Regions from separate parts of the Butyrivibrio sp. AE3003 genome, predicted to be linked through region 2. Evidence: riboswitches for the same ligand, from Rfam matches in the RefSeq annotation. Region 2 holds a riboswitch; each other region holds the start of a gene.

Region 1 (2,196 bases), 1.4 Mb from region 2:
ATCCAATCTCCGGGTGAACCCACGACTCTTTTTACCAGAACTTTGTTGTTGTAGTAAAAAGCTATCAGCTCTCCGGGTTCGAATGATGTTCTAGTATAAGCTACCACCAGATCTCCGGTTTCCAGTGTCGGCGTCATACTATCTCCTGTTACTTTTAATACTGCTATGAAAAAGCTGGAAACAAGTACCGCAAGTGCCGCGACTACAACGACTACTATCAACGTATTTCTCAGCACTTTCTTGTATTCCTTTTTGCTGTTTTCCCTTTTCAGTTCGCTTTTTAACTGATCCAGAGAAGGCTTAACCTGCTCCTGCTGCTCCTGCAAAGGATTTGCCTGTTCTTTCTTTTGTTTACCCATCTGTGCTCTCAGTCTTTTTCTCTTTTATATATCCTAGGCTTTTCTATTGCGCCTGAGTATGCTTCACCACGTGTCATCGGTCTGCCCAATGTTCCGGTGTAAGCTTCTTCATGTGTCCGGGCTCTTTCAATGGAACCTGTACGAGACAATCTTTGTGCAACTGCCTTTTCCACAGCTTGATTGACCTTTGCATCTATGTTTTCCATCTGCGTCTTCTCGTACATTGCCATTCTGAGCTTGCTTTCTTTAATGCCCTTCATAAGCTCTTTGTACTCAGCTTCCGCATTCTTTTTAACATTATCAACATAGATGTTGGCTGCTCTCTGAGCTGCTTCCATAATGCCGCCCAACTGAATGGACGCTTCGGCGAGTGACTGCGAGTTTTCAATCTTCTCAAGTGCATCGTCAACCTGTTGTTGTAACTCCGCTTTTTCTCTGGCGAGCCTTGCTTTCAGACCGGTTATGTCCTTGTCGAACTTCTCCTGCATCTGATTCTTTTGTTCATTGAACTTGGCTCTCATCTGTGCCTTTTCTTCGTCGAAACTCTTTAACAGGTTACTTCTTTCTTCCGCAAGTTCCTTAAGAAGTTGTTGCTTCTCTTTCTCGACTTCTTCTTTAATTTCTTGTTCACGCCTCTTAGCTTCGTCGGCCTCTTCCGAGAAGTTGATCATCATCTCCAAAAGTTCCGCTCTGCTTAGTTTTTTTAAATTGACCTCTGCCATTCTCTGTCCCTATACTCTTGCTATTGTTGAGGAATCTCATACAAGTTATCGGTTGCAACGTAAATATAATAAATTAAGATATCGTGCATCCAACCCTGAGGTCTTCGCATGATACCTTAAATAATTTAATAATTATCAGGCAACCGCAAAGTTCTAGAGGCCAGTGTCGATGAAATTACGTTTCCATAGTACGCATCGCAAAAATACTACGATGGTTCATCCTTGAACAAAATCCGTACCGTAACTTGCATAAAATTAGACCGTCTGTAAAAGTGCAGCTCGGTCTTCATCTTGGCGCAGTTAACCCAGCGCCAGCAACTGGCTGTCTGTCACATACGTGATTGAGACCCTCTAGTTTTGCGTCACCGCCTTCCGGCGGCTTTGCCCTTTATTTTGCTAAGTTAAACACGTTATAACGAAAGCGCTAACACAAAAAAATTTTTTCAAAAAAAACTATATTTCGTCATCTCGTAAGATGAATATACCCCATCGGATATTAAAACGCAACCACTTTTTCACAAAAAAAAACACAGTTTCCATAAAAAGAGGGCTGAACCCACGCTCAGCCCTGTGTTACAAAATTTCACTTTCGCAAAAAAAGTTCTTAGTTTCCAATTTACCGTTTCAGACCTCTGAGGATCTGAAGCATCTCATCAGATGTTGTGATCACACGGCTGTTAGCCTGGAAACCTCTCTGTGTCGTAATCATATCAGTAAACTCTTTCGATAAATCTACGTTACTGGATTCGAGCACTCCGGATGTCATATACCCTCCGTCGGCAGTAACATCCACAATCTGCGCCTGTCCCGAATTAAGGGATTCCGCATAAAGATTGTCGCCAACCTTCTCAAGTCCCATGGCATTGTTGAATTCCGCAACAGCTATCTGTGCGATCTTTACAGTCTGTCCGTTGGAATACTTTGCAAACACCGATCCGTTGTCCGTAATGGACATTCCGGTCATACTTCCGTTTGCATATCCGACATTTAACCCTCTCACATCTCCCTTATACGCATAAATTGTAGAGTTGTGAGATGCAGTTGTGCCTGCATAGTTTGTCGTATTTGAAAAGTCTATATTGAGAGGTCCAATCATCGAAGCTCCGCCTCCGAAT
Region 2 (2,196 bases):
GAACTTGCTTCTGATGCATTGTGTGATGCTCCAAAAGCAGTGGTAAGTTTTACATCAGAAGTATTTGGGGGTTAAGTTATGTATATAGTAACGATAGCAACAATAATAGCATTGGAACTTCTAATAGCTACATTTGCTTTTATACTTAGAGTTATTCCGTTAAAGAATTACCATAAAAATATTGCCAAAGTACAGATTGCCTTACTGGGAATAGCTTCTTTACTGGGAGCGTTTGTTTGTATATATATAATGACTACTTCTAATCCATCAATGTTTGATGAGAGCAGGTGGGATATAGAGCTTGCAGGAACATTCTTTTTTTTATATTTTATATTGTTTGCGGGATCTGTATATCGATATTTCTCAGAAAAAAATATAAGGAATAATAAAGAAAAGATTTTTGAACTAAAAGCCACAGAATACAAGATAATAAAATATACGGATTTAATGCTGGGAAATTATGCTTTTATGCCGAATGTAAAATCTTATTGCGAATTTGAAGGAGGCAGAATTTTATTTACACAAAATATGCCTGCAAAGGAAAAAGATTGTGCATTTACATGTATAAGAATAAAAAAAGGGATATATGAATGTGTTTCATATGAGCTTTTATCCGGCGAAAAAGAAGGTAACTCTTTCGAAATTATTAAAAGGATACTTTTTTTTGTTGCTGCGATCGAAGCATGCTTGTTTGTAATATATATATCTCAATTATCAATTGTTGATATAAATATTGTTGGTCGATTGGCTGGTGGGATAGGTTTGATTCTATTTGGAGCTGCTACACTTGGATTGCTAAGAGGGGCGAGGGGAATATTATCAATGTTATTGCGGTTGCTTTCATATGCTTTAATTTTGACAGGTATAATTAATCTTTTTATGTAAAGTGCGTTGAGTGAAATATAGCTGAAGTGAAATTGCAGAATGATAAATTTCATTATGGACTTTAATCGGACCTTACGGTATAATTACTCTGTTTTAATAAAAAAAGAACTATATATAGATAATTATTGGCAAAATTAGAGAAATCTAATGACGCAAAGCTATAGGGTCCGAAAGGACAGCCAGTTGCAATTGATCTGATAGCGATGCGTAAGTATCGCTATTTTTTATTTGGAAAAATCTAGAAAAAAGGAATTACGTGCAAGCAATGAGAAAGAAAAGTATTACTATGGCAATCGCAGTGCCGGTGCTGTGCGCAACAATCATCGGATATGGAGATAATTCATCATCACCTGAAGAAGTTTTTGTACATATGGAAGAAACATTTGCTCCGGGAGATCAGGAAGGAATTACCGAAACAGTTGAAGCTGGCGCAGAAGTGGTGAATCCTGTTGAAGATAATGCAGTTACAGAGGAAGTTGTAAGCGAAGCACCTGTTGCTGAAGCTCCGGCTCCGGCGCCTGAAAATATAGCTTGGGCAAGCATCGGTCATGAAGATATCATGCTGTATCCCGCTAATGAGGATGCAAATAACGTAAATGCGAGAGTCGCATGCGGATATATAAACGGATATATTGTAAAACCGGGAGAGACATTCTCATACGCAAGCACGATCGGAAGGGGAACACCACCTGAAAAAGGATATGTTATAGCACATGTTGTCGGAGGATATGATTACGGCGGAGGCGTATGTAAGATAAGCAGCGCTCTTTACCACGCAGCAATGAATGCCGGTTGCAAGATTGTTGAAAGACACAATCATTCAAAACCTGTTGACTACTATAAGCAGGGAGATGATGCAGCTATTGCATACAAAACCAGAAAAGACTTCAGGTTCAGGAATATATTTGACCATGATGTTATGATACAGGCAGCTTACGATGAAACCGGATATCATCTTGATATCCTTGCACCGCAGCCTGCAGGAATGCCTGTCGCACCTGCTCCTCAACCTGAAGGAACACCGGTTGTTCTTGCACCACAGCCTGAAGGAACACCGAATACTCCTGATCCTCAGCTTTAAAAAATTGATTTACGATTAAAAATAGAAAGCACCTCTTTCTTGGATGATGGTTCTAAACCAGATCCGGTGATGAAAGAAGGTGCTTTTTTAATCTTAAATAACTATAAAATCAATTGAACACAATTTTTTTTAGTTATATAATACTTGATTGAAGATTACAACAGGAGAGAGACTATGATAAAAACGTTAGGTAAAGAACTAAAAGAATATAAGCTCGTATCCGTTTTGAC
Region 3 (2,196 bases), 2.8 Mb from region 2:
AAATTCTCTCATGCCCGGTATCTGTGAAAGCGAGGCAGCTCTTACTATTCCTTCTATCTCATCAACAAAGTCGTCAGAGTAGTAATCATACAAAACAGAACAATCCACCGCACCGCCTTTTTCAATTGATGTATCAAGGCATGCTAACAAAACCATTACAAGTGAATATACATCCCCAGCTTCCCATTCTTTGTTATCGTGTTCTGATTCAAGAAGCATTCTCGGATGCGTATATACATTATTCTTTTGTCTCTGCGCAACCCACGCTCCGACTGTCTCCATGCTCTTTTCTTTATAATCAATTTTTGCTGTTTCAAAGCATCCAATCTTCGCTTCATATCCGTCTTCAAAAGAAGATACAAAAATACATGTGGGTCTTATATCCCTGTGATGAATATTTATTTTAGAAGAAGCCAGCCTGCTCAGTCCATTTGCAACCTGCTCTATGATATCCAGAAGTTCATACGGTTTAATTTCTTTTGCAATCTCATCGAGTGTCTTAGTATTTTCACGTATGTTATATACTAGATATTTAAGATTGCAATACGCGCTTGTTCTTAACTCTTCACCCGCAATAATATTGTTCGAGCCCCTCATATTCTTAAAGAACTGCTGAGCTTCCATATCCCTGTCACTAAATGCTGTTTTTTCATCAGTGTTTAAAAAGGGTCTTACATATACATATGTAGAAATATTATTGTTATTCTTTCTGGCAATATATTTGAAATTGCCCTCTATAGATTCGTAGGGCTTTTTCGGAATCTTTTTTATAACTTCATATTCCCCAAACGGAAGCATATCCGCTTCCATTGGTTTCATTCGCTTTTTATCAATTTTGAACAAGCTTGCAACAGACTTATAAAACAGCATTGTAAGCTTACAAGCCATTGTCACGTCTGCATGTTTACCCTTTATTTCATATTTTCTTATGCCGGATACTTCCTTTGAAATATGTACAATTTCATTTGCCTGATTCTTGAGCTGATAAAATGAATTTATATTACATTCACCATACCAAAGCCCTCTTATACCTTTACTTTTCCCCATTATTCCTGACAACGAATCCGGAAGATCCGTAAATCCCGCATCAAGACAAAGACCGGAAAACAAGACTTCAAGTGCCTGTCTGATATTTATAATGCATGAGTCCGGATCCATGCGCGCATTTGACTCAACTGCACAACATATACTGTGAAGCTCTTTCCACGCACCAAATTCCTGAGTCTTATTATTGGGCATTCTCACCTTGATCAAAAAATCAAAAAACATCAGCTTATTTCCTCCACCACGTACTGAAATTTTCCGGTAAAAAAGAAATAGCATTACAGGGGCCACCTATAATGCTCTATTTTTAAGGTACAAAAAAAAGCGATACTTCCGCATCGCTACCAAAAAAGCAACTGGCTACCTACCCTGTTCAACATAGGCCCTATAGCTTTGCGTCACTAGATCACTCTAGTTTTGCCACCGAAATACTATCACATAAATACACAATATGCAAGTAATTGTTCATAATTTTCTGATTGTTTTGAAATTTAACTACAATTTAATTTTCGTCAAAATATTAACGCACATCGGCAATTTTTAGACTTTTTGACGATGTGCGTTATTTATATATAAAACAATATTTACAGTGAAATTTTTCCCATCATCACATATCTCGAAAGTCCCCTCATAACTTTCAACAGCTGACTTAACTATACCCAATCCAAGTCCATGCAAAAATTCATCTTTATCACATGTATCATCTTTCTTTGTGTACGGATTTGAAACTTGTACAATCAGAGCATTCGCGCTATAGAACATAAAACAGCTTAATATCTTATCCCCTGAATCAAGGCTCTTCAAAGCATTGATTGAATTATCAAAAAGATTTCCAAATATTTTTATGCAATCATGATATGAGATTGGTAAACCGGCCGGGATATTTATATCTTTCTTGACTGTAATTCCGTTTTGTTCGGCTGCAGAAAATTTAATGTTCAGAACTGTATCAATAGCTTCATTCCCGGTGTTAACAAAACTATTTATAGCAGATTGTTCATCTATAAGTTCCTGTAAATGATTCTGCGCTTTGTCATACTTTTTTTCTTTCAAAAAGCCTGAAATCAACTGCATATTATTCTGCATGTCGTGCTTTATTGTTCTTATGAGTTTTTGGTTTTCAGACAACTCTTCATAATACGAACGCTGCCA
Region 4 (2,196 bases), 2.2 Mb from region 2:
ATTTCTATCTACAATTACATTCTATGGGCTTCTATGGCATGCAACGAGTCCCAAGATTATGACTCAGCGTCAACGCAGAATTGACTTTTCAAAGTTCCGAGCGCCCTCAACTGCTCCAAAGCAACTCTCTTAAGCTCAGGTCCCAGATTCTTAAAAGTGTTCATCATCTCCTTCTCTTCGAAAACATCCTTTATACATCCACACTCTTCTTCATCGATAAATATTGATGTCGGAACCTCCAAAGCCACGGCAACCCTCTTAAGCATTGATACCTTAAGTTCAAGCCTATCCTGTTCATATAAAGAAATTGTCTGCTTCTTGGTAAATACAAGCGAAGCCAACGTTTCCTGACTGATTCCTCTCTGCTTCCTGATAAATCTGATTCGCTCCCCAAGTGTCATCACATCAAATCTTTTGCTCTCATTACCCATATCTCCCCTCCGTTCCGGAGTCCCAAAACGGAAACATACTTAGCCAAGAGCAGATATATCAAGAAACAAAAATAGAGCCTGCAAAACACAATAGACCTAAGGTCAAAACCTTTCGGTATATTTCCGTTTTGCAGGCTCCTTCGATGTTACGTGCCACGCACGACTCTTTAAGCTCTTGGCAATACTTTTGATAAATGATGCTGTTCCTCGCTCTATGGCACTGCACTAGTCCATCAATTATCTCATCTATATGAAATTGTAAATATAAAACTACTAATATGCTTCTATCGCAAGCCCTAACAGCTCTTTATGATACCTATGGAGTATCTCTATCAGCGCTTCATTCTCATCTTTAACAATAGTAGTAACAAACCTTTTGGTCGCACAAATCCTGAGCACCGATCCGCAGACATCACACTTTTCAACACATGACGCGAATTCCGCTCGCATGATCTTATTTCCGCATACTGGGCAATTCACCCACAGTTCGCCTGTTTCCGGTATTTTAGTTTTCATAACCTTCTACCCCATACTCTTTCCACAGATTAAGGAACATATTGCATACAATAACCAATTGACTACCGGTCTTAATCTGTATGTCCATCCTACGCAAGCACTATCCCTACATAGTCAGATGTATGAAAGTAATAAAGAACTATTGTGCGATCATCCCTAATCTATTTTACTAAAACAACGTAAAAATAATCTTCTCCTTTCGATTAGAGTTTTAAAGGTTCGAAAAAAAAGAAGCTGTCACCAGCTCCCTCCATACTCGCAACTGGCTGACTCTTGTGAGTCCCTATAGCTTTGTGCCACCGGATTGCTCCAGCTTTACCCTTGGTATTGTTCTGTTCGAACATTTTTTACTCTTTTATTTTAACCGAGACGCCCCTAAAAAGATACGGCAAATCCTACAAAATAAAGCAGTTTATTTTACCAATTTAGCGAAATAAAGCGAGCACAATTTATTGAAACATATATTTTAAAGGTGTATTATATACACGAACATCAGTTCTTTTTTCATTGAGGTTATTTTTATGAGTAGAGTTATTGATAATGTAGACGTTATCTGCCAGCACAAGGCAAACGGAGAAGTCATTCCTCTTCGTTTTCGCATTATGAACGAAGACGGTCAATATGAAAATTATACGATAAAAGGTTATAGAACCATTACCCATCCGGGGCCTTATACTACTCCGGACGGTCTCTATGTTTCTTACTCCACATTTGTTTTTGAATGTGTTGTTGTCGTGCTTGATTACAAGCGGAAAGTACGATTATATTTTGAAACACATAACAGTAAGTGGAGGATTGCGATATGAAACAACCTTCCAGAACCAAACCTGCCATACTCACACCATTCTTTTACAAACCTTTATAGAACTCCACCGCGTCTGCAATTTCATCCTCTGTGGGATGCCCTTTCTGAATACCACCAACGAGCTTAAACGGTCCAAATGTATCAAATCCTTTACACTGAAATCTGCCAAGCTCATTACACTGCTTATCCTTACCAATCTCTGCTATACTGTCAAAATACCTTTTCAGAGGATTCCCTGCTGTAGCTATGTAAAAGACATCTTTCTGCGGAGGCAAATTGATCTTAGCAAAGTTCAAAATCTGCTCAGCGAATTTGCTGTAATAAATCCCGGATGCAAAACCAATCCTATCATATCCGTGAAGATCTGCTTCCCGTTTCTGTGTAGAATCAATAAGCACCACATCAGAATCCACAGCCTTGATCGCATCAAGAACTTTCTTGGTA

The links. A riboswitch is a leader RNA that binds a small molecule or an ion and turns the genes downstream of it on or off. The one in region 2 is predicted to bind cyclic di-GMP.
Region 1: linked by a shared signal. The riboswitch ahead of CD00_RS17570 (hypothetical protein) and the one ahead of CD00_RS18935 (VanW family protein) in region 2 are both predicted to bind cyclic di-GMP.
Region 3: linked by a shared signal. The riboswitch ahead of CD00_RS0113885 (hypothetical protein) and the one ahead of CD00_RS18935 (VanW family protein) in region 2 are both predicted to bind cyclic di-GMP.
Region 4: linked by a shared signal. The riboswitch ahead of CD00_RS0111330 (hypothetical protein) and the one ahead of CD00_RS18935 (VanW family protein) in region 2 are both predicted to bind cyclic di-GMP.

The regions. Positions count from the first base shown of each region.
Region 1 is NZ_JMLX01000001.1:1,504,344-1,506,539, forward strand. Features, by position in the region: gene lepB (signal peptidase I) at 1-359, opposite strand, end outside; gene CD00_RS17570 (hypothetical protein) at 368-1,081, opposite strand; cyclic di-GMP riboswitch class I at 1,392-1,477, opposite strand; gene CD00_RS0107210 (flagellar hook protein FlgE) at 1,698-2,196, opposite strand, start outside.
Region 2 is NZ_JMLX01000001.1:119,404-121,599, forward strand. Features, by position in the region: gene CD00_RS0100525 (hypothetical protein) at 1-75, shown strand, start outside; gene CD00_RS0100530 (hypothetical protein) at 79-885, shown strand; cyclic di-GMP riboswitch class I at 1,003-1,076, shown strand; gene CD00_RS18935 (VanW family protein) at 1,151-1,966, shown strand; gene CD00_RS0100540 (ABC transporter ATP-binding protein) at 2,141-2,196, shown strand, end outside.
Region 3 is NZ_JMLX01000001.1:2,889,670-2,891,865, reverse strand. Features, by position in the region: gene CD00_RS0113885 (hypothetical protein) at 1-1,269, opposite strand, end outside; cyclic di-GMP riboswitch class I at 1,393-1,476, opposite strand; gene CD00_RS0113880 (sensor histidine kinase) at 1,585-2,196, opposite strand, start outside.
Region 4 is NZ_JMLX01000001.1:2,349,402-2,351,597, forward strand. Features, by position in the region: gene CD00_RS18170 (helix-turn-helix domain-containing protein) at 57-431, opposite strand; gene CD00_RS0111330 (hypothetical protein) at 705-947, opposite strand; cyclic di-GMP riboswitch class I at 1,202-1,277, opposite strand; gene CD00_RS0111340 (hypothetical protein) at 1,469-1,753, shown strand; gene CD00_RS0111345 (flavodoxin domain-containing protein) at 1,797-2,196, opposite strand, start outside.